Regions from separate parts of the Undibacterium sp. KW1 genome, predicted to be linked through region 2. Evidence: predicted binding sites of a transcription regulator. Region 2 holds the regulator's gene; the other holds the start of a gene.
The links. Region 2 encodes FliA, which starts transcription of late flagellar genes. Its sites were predicted from a motif close to CTAAAGTTTNNNNNNNNNNNGCCGNTA; they were not measured.
Positions count from the first base shown of each region.

Region 1: the regulator FliA is predicted to act here: its motif matches at 2,955-2,981, upstream of fliD (flagellar filament capping protein FliD).

Region 1 covers NZ_AP018439.1:2,483,931-2,490,781, reverse strand. The annotation lists gene UNDKW_RS11220 (tetratricopeptide repeat protein) at 1-519, opposite strand, end outside; gene UNDKW_RS11215 (flagellin) at 924-2,411, shown strand; gene UNDKW_RS11210 (flagellar protein FlaG) at 2,512-2,895, shown strand; gene fliD (flagellar filament capping protein FliD) at 3,016-5,028, shown strand; gene fliS (flagellar export chaperone FliS) at 5,072-5,542, shown strand; gene UNDKW_RS11195 (flagellar protein FliT) at 5,549-5,884, shown strand; gene UNDKW_RS11190 (flagellar hook-length control protein FliK) at 5,890-6,851, shown strand, end outside.
Region 2 covers NZ_AP018439.1:2,236,619-2,243,469, reverse strand. The annotation lists gene flgM (flagellar biosynthesis anti-sigma factor FlgM) at 1-61, shown strand, start outside; gene UNDKW_RS10025 (flagella synthesis protein FlgN) at 65-556, shown strand; gene motD (flagellar motor protein MotD) at 711-1,562, opposite strand; gene UNDKW_RS10015 (flagellar motor protein) at 1,593-2,333, opposite strand; gene UNDKW_RS10010 (RNA polymerase sigma factor FliA) at 2,315-3,046, opposite strand; gene UNDKW_RS10005 (MinD/ParA family protein) at 3,055-3,885, opposite strand; gene flhF (flagellar biosynthesis protein FlhF) at 3,878-5,209, opposite strand; gene flhA (flagellar biosynthesis protein FlhA) at 5,206-6,851, opposite strand, start outside.

The DNA.
Region 1 (6,851 bases), 250 kb from region 2:
TGCTTTTTCCAGATACACGATGGCATCGGAACAACGCTCGAGAGAAATCAGCACATTGCCCATATTCGCAAGTATGTGGGGGTTATTTGGCAACAAGGCAACAGCCTTGCTCAACACTTCAAGTGCTTGCGGAAACTTGGCCTGCTCTATCCTCGCTATCCCTATATAGTCCCAAACGATGCCGTCCCGTGGCAAATAAGCTGATAGCCAGAGGCCAGCCTCTTCCAATTGGGGGTACTGTTTCGCCAGCAAGTATTTATTGAATATGCCGAAAGCAATCTTCCTGTTGTCAGGAAAGTGAGGCATGACGTCAAAAGCCAGTTTCAAATATCCCATGGCTTCATCACTCTCACCCGCATCCCCAGCCATCCTGGCCAGGGCATATAAAGCTTCTGCGTGACGCGGAAAATGCCTGATGATAGTCAGGCAGCCTTGCCTGGCCTCGGAAACAGAACCAGCATCGAAAAGTCGATGAACATCGCGCATTGCTTTTCGCGCATCAAAACTCGTTTTTGCCATGTCCAGTCCCCAGGTCAGCTTCTTATCATTAATCTTTTTTACAATTACCTCATCTGACTTACAAATTAAGTAAGCAAAATGAATAAAACTGCATGTCCAGACTGGAAAATACCAGAAACCACCATGCTCAGGCTTATTTTATAGCTAATGATTTTGTTTCCATGTGTTAAATAAAGCCTGAAAACTAAATCAAATTTGACCCTAAAGTATTTTAAAAAAGCGTCGACAAGCGGAAAGAGTTAAAAAACTTGAGCAAAAAAAATAAGATTTATTTTCAGAAACACGCTAAAACTTTTTTAGTCTCTACCGATACCCTTTACAACGGCGGTCCAATAGTCAGCACGAAAGACCAAAGTTTCAGGCTACTACGCCAAAATTGTATAACTTAGGTAAGGAGAATCACCATGGCTGTTATTAATACCAATATTGCTTCGCTGAATGCGCAACGCAATTTGAGCACATCTCAATCCGCTCTGAATACGTCCCTCCAACGTTTGTCTTCTGGCTTGCGTATCAATAGCGCAAAAGACGATGCTGCTGGCCTGGCGATTTCCGAACGTCTTTCTTCACAAATCGGTGGCTTGAATCAAGCTGCACGTAATGCAAACGACGGTATCTCCCTGGCGCAAACCGCTGAGGGCGCGCTGCAACAAATCGGCTCCAACTTGCAACGTATCCGTGATCTGGCCGTACAATCCGCCAACGGCTCCAACAGCGTTTCTGATCGCGCCGCTCTGAACAACGAAGCAAGTCAGCTGATTTCTGAAATTAACCGCGTTGCCAGCAGCACTAACTTCAACGGCGTGAACCTGCTTGACGGTAGCTTCTCTGCACAAACTTTCCAGGTCGGTGCCAACGGTACAGCAAACGATCAAATCAGTATCGCTTCCATCTCCAGCGCAAAATCTAGCGCCCTGGGTGTTGGTGCATCTTCCAGCTACGCTACGACAGTAGCCGGTGCCGGTGCAGTTACCACAACAGCTCTGGCTGCCGGTGACTTGTCCATCAACGGCTTCCAGGTTGGCGCATCCGCTGCTGACGGCGTATCCTTCTCCAACTCTACCGGCAGCGGTATCGCTAAAGCAGCAGCCATCAATGCGATCAGCGGCAGCACAGGCGTAACAGCAACTGTAGGCTCCACAACTATTGCTGGTACTGCAAGTACTTCTGCAACTGCGATTGCTTCTGGCGACATTACCATTAACGGCGTAAATCTGGGCGCCTTGAATGCATCTACTTCTGGTGCGCAACGCGGCGCACAAGTTGCTGCAGCCGTTAATGCAATCAGCACACAAACAGGTGTTACAGCTACATTCAACACAACAACTGGTGCAGTCGCACTGGCTGCTGCCGACGGCCGTAACATCACTGTAACAGCCAGCACTAACGCTGCTGCTGCCGCTGCCAATACAGGTATTACCGTGTCTGCAACAGGCGCAACCGACGTCAGCACTTCGACACTGTCCCTGACTTCTACCAGCTCTGCAGGTATCACTCTGGCTAACGGTACTGGTACTGGTTTGGCAGCTGCCAACCTGACAGGTGGTTTCACTTCTGCTACTGTAACAGTAGGTGCAGGTGTATCTTCACTGAATCTGGGTACCGCTGCCGGGGCCACCGCCGCGTTGACGACCATCGATGCGGCGCTGCAATCGATCAATAGTTCCCGCGCTTCTCTGGGTGCTTATCAGAACCGTTTCTCTTCTGCGATTGAAAGTTTGCAGACCAACTCTGAAAACTTGACAGCATCCCGCAGCCGTATCCGTGATGCAGATTTCGCTCAAGAAACAGCATCTCTGACACGTGGTCAGGTCTTGCAACAAGCTGGCACAGCGATTTTGGCACAGGCTAACGGCTTGCCTAACGGCGTCCTGGCCCTGTTGCGTGGCTAATAGCAGTAGGCTTATGTAAATTAGGTCTATACTTAAAGCGTAAAGCATGTCCCCCTGGTCATCTTTTTGACCAGGGGTATTTTTCTTGAAGGAAAAGATCATGGACATCCGGTCGATAGGGAGCGCATCTCCATCAGGACAACTGATCACTGACCGTGCAACAGGCCCCGATACCAGCCCCCCCGTTTCAAGGTCTGCAGCAGCATCAACGCAAACCATTGATGCCGTCAAGGCAGCCTCTTCTGCATCCGCACCACCAGAATTCGATAAAGTGACCAAAGCTGTCGATGATATCAACAAGACAATCCAGTCTCTGTCACAATCACTAGAATTCAGTGTGGAAGAACATAGTAATAAAGTAGTCGTTAAGGTGGTTGATTTGCAAACCAAAGAAGTTTTGCGCCAGATCCCGTCCGAGGAAGCCCTTGAAATCTCGCGCTCTCTGGATAAACTACAGGGTTTACTGATCAAACAACAAGCGTAATTAGCTAATCATATAGTCAGTCCTGCATCTAAGTTTTAAATTGGCATGTAAATTCCCCTCTAAAGTCTGGTTTGTCTTTGCCGATAATTTAGTACAGTACGGTCTGACAAGGGGAACAATGTGGGCATACAATCGACAGGCTTAGGCGCCAATCTGGACGTCAACGGCCTCATTACCAAATTAATGCAGGTGGAGAGTCAGCCTCTGACTACACTGGCGAAGAAAGAAGCCAGTTTTCAGGCGAAGCTGTCTGCTTATGGCACGCTTAACAGCGCGCTCAGCGTTTTTCAGTCCAATGTTACCGGCCTCAGCAATCTGGGCACTTTTCAGTCGCTAACTGCTACAGCTGGCGATAGCTCCATCCTGTCTGCCACTACCACCAGCGTTTCTACCCAAGGCAACTATAACGTCAATGTAACAAAACTGGCACAGGCACAGACGATTTCCAGCGCTGGTCAAGCCAGTTCTACAGCAAGTATCGGCAGCGGCACCAGCACAACCATCACCTTTGAGTTTGGCACTATTACTGGTGGCACTTCTGCAAATGGTGTGTATACGGGCTCTACCTTTACCCAGGATGCCACGCAATCGATAGGCACAGTCACTATTGATGGTGCCAACAATTCTCTGCAAGGCATCCGTGATGCAATTAATGCCGCGAAGGTAGGCGCAACTGCCGCCATTGTTGGTGACGGTAGTGCCACACCTTACCATCTGGTGCTCACTTCTGCCAAAACTGGAGCGACCTCTAGTCTTAAGATTTCTGCAACGGGCGATGCCGCCATCCAAAGCCTGGTCAATTATGATCCTGCCGGCACACAAAACTTTACTGAAACCACCACTGCACAGAATGCGGCACTGACAGTCAATGGTATTGCAATTTCCAGCACGTCCAACGCAGTAACGGGTGCCATACAGGGCACCACCCTGAACCTCAGTAAAGTAGGCACGACCAGCCTTGCCCTGAGTGCCAATACCAGCGGCATACAGTCTGCCATTAATGGTTTTGTCAAAGGTTACAATGATTTTCAGGCAACCTTAAAAACCTTGACTGGTTACGATGCCAGCACAAAAAAAGGTGGCATTCTGATTGGCGACTCTACCGCCAGGAATGTGCAAAGCCAGATCAGATCGACACTCAGTACTGCTGTCAACGGCCTGGGCGGAAACATCACCAGCCTTGCCAGCATAGGCATCAATTTTCAAAAAGATGGCACACTCTCCGTCGATTCGACGAAACTCAGTGCTGCCTTATCGACAAACTATAATGAAATCAGCGGTTTGTTTGCCTCCGTTGGTAAAGCGACGGACAGCCTGGTCAGTTACAGCAGCTCCACCAGTGCGACCAAGCAAGGCGCTTACGGCCTGGAAATAACTGCCATTGCTACGCAAGGTGGCTTGCAAGGCGATCTGGACCTGAGCACTGGCAACACCACCATTGCAGCCAGCACTGCCATCAATGTCACCCTGGATGGGAAAACATCCCTAGTGTCACTGGCCGCCGGCACTTACACGGCGTCTTCACTGGCAACCTTGCTGCAAACCTCAATCAACGGGAATTCCACTTTCAAAGACAATGGTTCAACCGTCACTGCCACCATTAACAGCGGCGGCAAGTTGCAATTGCAATCAACCAAATATGGCAGTGCTTCGAATGTGAACCTGGCAGATGGCACCGGCACTGGTGCAGCCAGTTTTACCGGCACCGTCCTCAACGGCACTGCAGGCGTGGATGTGGCAGGCAAACTGAATGGCATTACAGCGGCTGGCAGTGGGCAGTTCCTGACAGGTGCTACTGGATCTGATACCGAGGGTTTGAAAATATTGGTCAGTGGCGGCTCACTGGGAGCCCGTGGGACAGTGAATTTTTCCAGGGGTTATGCATCTCAGGTATCGTCTTTGCTATCTACTGTCGTTGGCACTTCCGGCTCGATATCCAGTGCTACAGACGGTATCAACCGCAGCATCAAGGACATAGGCAAACAAAGAGATATTTTGAATAGCCGCCTGTTCGATACAGAAGCACGCTACCGGGCTCAATTTACAGCCCTGGACTCGATTGTAAGCAGTTTGAATAATACAAGTTCATTTCTTACACAACAACTGGCAGCACTGACGTCAAGTACGAAGTGAATGTAGTTAGCAGTATCAATAATTTCAGAGAGGATTAATCGCTATGTTTGGCTCATCTCAAGTACGTGGTGCAAATGCCTACGCAAAAGTAGGCATAGAGACTGGCGTGATTGCTGCCAGTCCCCATAAATTGATCGTGATGCTTTTTGAAGGAGCAATCGTAGCGATCTCCAATGCATCGCAGCACTTAAGCAATGGTGAAATAGCCTCTAAAGGTCAATCAATTTCGAAAGCTATCGCGATTATCGAAAACGGACTGCGCGCCAGCCTGGACAAGAAGGCCGGTGGAGAAATAGCCAATAATCTTGATGCCCTTTACGAATATATGAGTGCCCGCTTGATTCGCGCCAATCTGGACAATAACGATGAGATGCTCAATGAAGTAAAGAATCTATTAAGGGATTTAAAATCTTCATGGGAAGCAATTGCCCCCAGCAACGAGCCTGCTGCGGAAGCACCCAAAATGAATGTTGACCCATTGTCCCCTCGTCCTGCCAACTTTGTTGAGGCTTGAATCAAGATGAATAGTCTGGAACTGATCTCATTGTATGAAAATGTTGCCGTAATTACAGGCAATATGCTGGAAGCTGCGCGCTCAGGAAATTGGGAATTGCTGGAACAACTGGAAAGTGACTGCTCCAGCCGAGTACAAACCATACGTGAAAGCGAAATCCCTTTTGATCTGCCCGCAGACATGCGTGACAAAAAAGTCCGCATCATCAAGAAAATTCTTGCCGACGACAAGGAAATTCGTGACATTACCGAGCCATGGATGGCGCAGTTGTCAGACCTGATGAAAAACTCCAGTACCAACAGAAAATTATCCAATGCGTATGGTGCAGGTAGTTCAGCCTGATTTTTATGGCGACCCGGCTCGATATTCTGTCCAAACCAGTTGCCAATATCGAGGCACCGGCAGCAGCACTGTCCATTAACGAAACCCGGCAGGACATCACCCCAAAACTGGCGCAGCTGGTTACCGGGCAATTGCTCAAGGGTGAAATCCTGTCAAAGTTAATGGACGGCAGTTTTACCGTCAGAGTGGCAGGCATTACCGCCAAGATGATGCTGCCCGAAGGCAGTAAAACAGGTGACCAGATTCCACTGCGCCTGATCGCGACCGAACCCCGCCCCACATTTCTGCTGGAACATGACGGGGACGCGCATTTCCCTACCCCGCTACCGCAAAACTACGCAACAGGCGCAGAAAAGCGCCCACAACTCCAGTCCAGTAATTATCTGGGTGCAGCAACTGACGAGGTAGATACTCTAGGCCTTCAAACTGCCAGCAGGCCAGTCACTCCAGAAACAGGTGCCAAAGCCGATACTTCGAGTATAGTCAGTTTGTCAGTAAATGAAGCTGGCAAGAAGATCAGCAACGATGCCACTGTCAACTCACCCAAGGTCGGACCACAGGAAGTAACCACGGCCAAACCGACAGAAATCAACGGTAAGCTCATCCCCGGCAATAACAACGCCTTTGATACGACACCAGACCATCTGAGCAGCGCACCAACATCATTGAGCAGCACCGGGAAATTCATTACACAAATTTTGCAGGCAACCCCCAGTCAAGGGGAGAAACTGAGTATTGCCAGCCAAACCCCGGTCGTCGCGACAGCAACGGAATTGAAAGACACAAGCGCCACCGCCAGCAAGCTCCAGCACCAGATCAACACCAGTGGTTTGTTTTATGAGTCACATGTTGCAGAATGGGCACAGGGTAAACGTCCTATTAATGACATCAGGGCTGAGCCTCAATCTCAAATTGCCTCTTCTGATGCCACCGCCAGCAACTCTGCTTCAGCTTTAAACCCGGCCAA
Region 2 (6,851 bases):
AAAAGTCGCTGATGGGCTTCTGGAAACAGTTAAAGATTTGCTCAACGCCAGAAAACGTTAAAAAATGAACGCAACAGGTTCCAGACATAGCGCTATTCAACAATGCCTGCAAGAAGAGGTGAGCATCATGTCTTCGCTCACTGACTTGCTCAAGCAAGAGCAAGCGGCATTGGTAGAAAGCGATATAGTCCAGCTCAATGACTTTACCCAGAGCAAGGGACAGCTTGTGGTCAAAATGACAGAACTGGAAAAAAAGCGTAACAGCTTTTTGAATGAACTTGGATTTAATGCTGATATAGACGGCATGCAGGCTTATTTGCAGCAAGCCGGCGTCGCCCAAACCAGTGCACAGGACTGGGATGCTTTATTGCAACTGACTGTGCAAGCCAAAGAAGACAACCGCACCAATGGTTTGCTGATCAACCGCAGACTATCGCTGAACCAGGCAACCTTGCATCTATTGCAAAAAAACAACAATCAGGCCGGCTCCATGTATGGCCCCAACGGTCAATCAACCGTCAAAACTACGCCAGGCAAGGGCTATATCGCCACCTGACGGTGCTTGTGCGATCCTGCTTGCGCATTGATGAAGCGCTGGTGATTTTCGCTGGCGACTAACTCTGAACACGACTTCGCTAGCATGACCGTACTGCGCCGACTATCCCGCCAGCAACTGGAAAAACTCCTTAATCTTCAGGATTTTCAGGTTTTCAAGGCCCCGGTGCCGCGCCAGACAAAGATGCCGCCGCTGGCCGCGTTGCTGGTGAGGGCAATGATGTTGCCGCCGCCCCAGATGCTGGGCTCAAGGGCACCTCTATCACAGGCTCAGGCAATACTGCCAGTATGGTGACGGATACACGCCTGTTCCTGGCCCGCGCTTCTGGCGTGTCATTGTCACTGACAGGCAGCTTTGCGCCCTGCCCTACTGCAGTCACGCGGTTTTCATCGACACCATTTTCCGTGAGCAAACGGGCGACCGTGCTGGCACGTACGGCCGATAATTCCCAATTGGAGGGAAAAATGGGGTTACTGATAGGCAGATTGTCAGTATGTCCCTCTACCTGTATGGCATGGGTATCAAGCTTGAGGACACCGGCAATCGCCCTCAGTGCCTGTATGGAATCGACATTCAGGCGCGCATCACCAGGAGCAAACAAGAGGCTGGCATTGATTTCTATGGTAATACCGCGGCTGGTCTGGGTAACCCTGACCTTGCCTTCGCGCACCAGAGGCTCCAGCACGGTCATGATATCTTTGGCCATGGTCGTCATTTGCGCTTTTTCTTTGCGCAAACCTTCATTGATACGGTTTTTGACCAGAGGCAAGGGGTCGAGCTTGATTTTTTGTTCAAGTTGCGCATCGACAGGCTTGGGATTCACCGTCATGACTTTGCCAAAGGCACCGGTCAGTGAGTTGGACAAGACCCGGTATTTGCCCTCGTTCAGGGAGGAGATGGCATACATGACAACAAAAAACGCAAACAGCAAGGTAATAAAATCCGCGTAAGAAACCAGCCATCTCTCATGGTTGTCTGGTTCTTCGTGGTATTTTTTTCTTGCCATAAGTGTATTTTTTCAATGTCACTGCATCGCTTAATTGCGGTGATTGGTCAGTCTTTCTTCCACCACGCGCGGGCTGTCGCCCAGAGCAATACTATAAAAAATATCGGACAACATTTCACGGCGCGTCACTTCGCGGCCTATGATTTCCTTGAGTTTATTACTGACGGGCAAAAATAACAGGTTAGCCAGGCCCACACCGTAGATAGTGGCCACAAAGGCAACAGCAATACCACCACCAAGCTTGGATGGGTCACTGAGATTTTCCATGACATGGATAAGCCCCAGCACTGCCCCAAGAATACCTATGGTCGGGGAATACCCGCCCGCAGACTCCCAGATTTTAGCGGCCTGACGCTGCTCCATTTCATACAGTGAAATATCGACATCCAGTATGTCTTTCAAGCGTATCGGGTCTATGCCATCGATCACCAGGCGCAAGCCTTTGCCTATGAAGGGGTCGGTAGAAGCATTCATGTAACGTTCCAGGCTCAGGAAGCCTTCACGCCTTGCCACCACACTCCAGATCAGTGCATCGGCAATATTTTTCTTGCTGCTGTCAGGTGGTTCAGACACTACCCAGCGCAACATGCGCACACCACGCACGAAGGTGTTCATCCTGCTTTGCAAGAGTACCGCACCGAGGGTACCAATGACCACAATCACAAAAGCAGCTGGTTGCACCAGCGAAGACAGGCGCCCGCCCTCGATCAGTTGGCCGCTGACGATGCCAAGTACCACCAGTATCAAACCTACTATGCTAGCCCAGTCCACGCTTTCTCCCTTAAGTATGCCCTGAGCCTGGCAACTGCCTGACTGTGTAATTGAGAAACCCGCGACTCTGATACACCCATCACGGCCCCGATTTCCTTGAGATTCAATTCCTGCTCGTAGTACAGGCCCATCAGCAATTTCTCCCGCTCCGGCAGGCTGTCTATGGCACCGATGACGGCGTCACGGAAGTCGTCATTGAGCAAATCCTGCAAGGGATCACCTGACGCATCGGAACAATAATGATCAAGGAAATGTTCCTTGGTATCCGCATCATGAAAGTCTTCGTAGTACACCAATTGGTGCCCGCCACTGTCTGTCAGCAGGTTCTGGTACTCTTCCAGGCTGAGCTTGAGCGACTTCGCCACCTCGGTTTCCAGCGGTGGCCTGCCCAGCTTTTGCTGTAGCACATTCATGGCATTTTCTATCTTGCGCATGTTCTGGCGCACGCCACGCGGCAGCCAGTCGCTACTACGCAATTCATCCAGCATGGCACCGCGTATGCGTTGTACCGCATAGGTTTCAAACTGGGCGCCATGGGTATCTTCGTAGCGGTTAACGGCATCCAGCAGGCCTATCATACCGGCCTGCACGAGATCATCCACCTCCACACTGGGAGGCAGGCGCGCCTTCAACTGGTAAGCCAGACGCTTGACCAGAGGCGCATGCTCCCTCAAAAGGAAGTTTTTATCTGATTTTCCGCTCGCGGTGTACATTTTTCTGATTACATTCCGAGACCGACACCCAGCTCAGGGACTCCCTCTGCACATAGGGTGGAACGCGCGGTCTTCGCCAATTGTTCAGCCAGCCGGGAGAATGCCAGCGAAGCAAGGGCTTTAGGAAAAGCGTCAATCACAGAGCGTCCCAAATGTGCAGCCTTTCTTACGTGTTCATCTTCCGGCACATGGCCGACGTAGTGCAGCGGCACTGCCAGGTAACGGCTGGCCGCCTGCGCCATATTCGTATAAATCAATCTCGCCTCTTTATCCGATGCACCGGACACTAAAATACCATAACCACGTCGCCCCAGCCGGTTGCTCACACGCTTGATCAATCCATAAGCGGCCTTGATCATGTCGGGATCAGCAGAAACCTGTATCACCAGTTCGCTGTCATCCAGCGTCGCCAGCGGAAAACTGTCATCCAGATTGATCTCACTATCGACGATGACCAGATCCGCACGGTTGGCAGCCACATCAAATACTTTGGACAAATGCCGGGTATTTTCGGGCGGCAGCCACGCGTGACGGGCCAGCATCGTTACCGACAGGCCTGCAGCCACCAATTTGACTGCTTCCTTCATTGTACGCTGTTGTCTCGCTACATCCAATAAGGTCTGATCAAGGTTGGCATTCAACCAGGCTCCCACACTGTTTTCGGAAGAGCGCGCATCCACCATCAACACCTGGTTACCCTGGCGCGCCAGTGACACCCCGAGATTGACCAACATGCCACTCTTTTCATCTTCTCTCAAGGCTGACAAAAAGGTAAATACCCGTGGTTTTGGCCCAGCCAGCATGCGGCGCAGGCCTTCTGCCTGATCGAAACTAGCCAAGGGACACCTCCTGACCAGCACGTCCTGATGCTTGCGCGGAAACCGCGCCAGCCATCAGCAAGGGTAATTCTTCATCCAGATAGCGGAAAGCCGCCGTTTCACGCTTGAGCTTGAAGGCGCGATCTATCAGGTAGAGCTTGTTGGCGATATGCAGGTCCTCAGGTACACGCTGTCCACTGGCGACGTAATACACCATGAGTTTCTGGCGTATCGCGATATCCAGTGCACCACCTATGGTGGCCGCCTCATCAAGCTTGGTCAGGATACAGCCAGCCAGGCCATTGCCCTGATAGGCACGCACGACTTCACTCAAGGTTTCGCCAGTTGAAGTCGCATTCAGACATAACAAGCGCTTTACCGGAGTGTCTGTTCCAGACAACATTGCCACCTGCTCAGTCACCATTTTGTCACGCTGGCTGACACCGACAGTATCAATCAGGACCGTGTGCTTGTTCTTGAGCTCCGACAAGGCGATGCGTAAATCTGCCTCATCCTTGACCGCATGCACCATGACACCCAATATCTTGCCGTAGATACGCAATTGTTCAAAACCGCCGATACGATAACCGTCCGTCGTGATCAGGGCCAGTTTGGATGGGCCATGACGCATGACACAACGAGCCGCCAGCTTGGCCGTTGTGGTCGTCTTGCCGACGCCTGTGGGGCCTACCAGGGCATACACCCCGCCCTTTTCCAGCATCTCATTTTCATTGTCAATGGTAGACAGGTTGCGGGTCAGGACGTTTTTGATCCAGTCCAGGCCATTTTCAAGCTTGCCTGCTTCAGGCAGCTTTTCCACCAGATAGCGAGACAGACTGGCACTGAAACCTGTCGCCAGTAATTCACGCAGGATTTCTGCTTTTTGTGGCTGGCGTTTTTGCGTTTGTGTCCAGGAGATTTCTGCCAGTTGCGATTCCAGCATGCTGCGCATGGAACGTATTTCTGACATGACATCGTTAAGCTCATTGCCACTCACCGGGGCTTCGATTTCACTGGCAAAACCAGATGCACCGGTCGCCGCCTTGAAAGTCGGCACACTTGCAGGTGCCTCCACGGCTCGCTCAAACGCACGCGGTCTGATAAGCGGTTGATCAGACTGGAATTGAGGACTAAGGCGAGGAGCAAAGCGCGGCACTTCAGGCACCGGTGCCTCATCGTTGGAAGCAGGTGCAATGGCACTGATGGCTTCATCTGCCATGGCCAGAATCTCCACCTTGCCGCCCACATTACGGTTGGACAGGATCACGGCATCTGCCCCCAAAGCATCGCGCAACATGCGCAAAGCTTCGCGAGAAGTGTTCGCGGTAAATTTTCTGACGTTCATGATTGACCTCCGACCAGACTAGTGACTCTAATGGTTTTTGTTTCAGGTACTTCTGCGTGTGACAAGACTTTGAGTTGTGGCAAATTGCGGCGCAGGAAGCGCGACAGCAAGGCACGCAATGGTGCAGGCACCAGCAGCACCGGCGTCAGGCCCATCTGCTCCTGATGCTGGGCCGCAGCCTCGGTCTGGCTTGCCAGGGTATCGGCCAGACCTGGCTCTATGCCTGAGCCATCAGCACCACTTGTTTGTAGGGCTTGCATCAATAGGCGTTCGAGGCGGCTATCCAGGGTCATGACCGTCATCTCATTCCCGGTCGGGAAGATTTGCTGGACGATGGCACGACCCAAAGCGATCCTGACTTGCGCCGTCAACTCATTCGCATCCTGGGTATGCATGGCTTGCTCAGACAGGGTCTCAATAATGGTACGCATATCACGGATATGCACACCCTCGACCAGCAGGTTTTGTAATACTTTTTGCAGGATGAACAGAGGCAGGGCTTTTGGCACCAGCTCTTCCACCATTTTGGGCATGTCTTTTGCCAGGTGATCCATGAGCAACTGCACTTCCTGACGACCCAGCAACTCAGCCGCATGGCTGGTGATCAGGTGATTCAGATGAGTGGCAATAACGGTGCCAGAATCGACCACGGTATACCCCATCGCTTGCGCCTGTTCACGCAGTGCGGCGTCTATCCAGATCGCTGGCAAGCCAAAAGCCGGATCATTGGTGACGGCACCTGGTAAATTACCGGTCACCATGCCAGGATTGATCGCCAGATACTGTCCGCTCAATGCCTCACCGGCACCGACTTCCACCCCCTTGAGGGTGATCCTGTATGCAGAAGGCTTGAGTTCCAGATTATCGCGTATATGGACGGGGGGTGACAAAAATCCCACTTCCTGGGCAAATTTCTTGCGTATGCCTTTGATACGGCGCAGGAGTTCACCACTTTGGTTTTTATCTACCAGGGGGATCAGGCGATAACCGACTTCCAGGCCCAGGGTATCGACTGGCAAGATATCTTGCCAGGTTGCTTCTTCCATTTCCTGACCTGCCGTGGCGGGAGCCTCGGTTTTTTCTTCAATAACCGGGGGCAACTGGGCGCGCTTGTTGAGCATGTAGCCACCGCCAACCAATATGCCTGCCAGCAAAACGAAGGCGATGTGCGGCATGCCGGGTATGATACCCATGCCACCGATAATGCCACCGGTGATGATCATGACCTGGGGTTTGGCAAACAACTGCCCTATTAACTGACCACTGATATCCTGATCACTGGCCACGCGCGAGACCACGACACCTGCCGCAGTTGAGATAATCAGCGAAGGAATTTGTGCGACCAGGCCATCACCAATGGCCAGCAAGGTATAGTTTTTCAGAGCAGTGGCAAAATCCAGGTCATGCTGGACCATACCCACCACCAGGCCACCAACGATATTGATGACGGTGACCATGATGCCCGCTACCGCGTCACCACGCACATATTTACTGGCACCGTCCATGGCACCATAAAATTCTGCTTCTTGCGCCACTTCGGTACGGCGGCGGCGGGCTTCCTGCTCAGCGATCAGACCGGCATTCAAGTCAGCATCAATCGCCATTTGTTTACCTGGCATCGCATCCAGGGCAAAACGTGCAC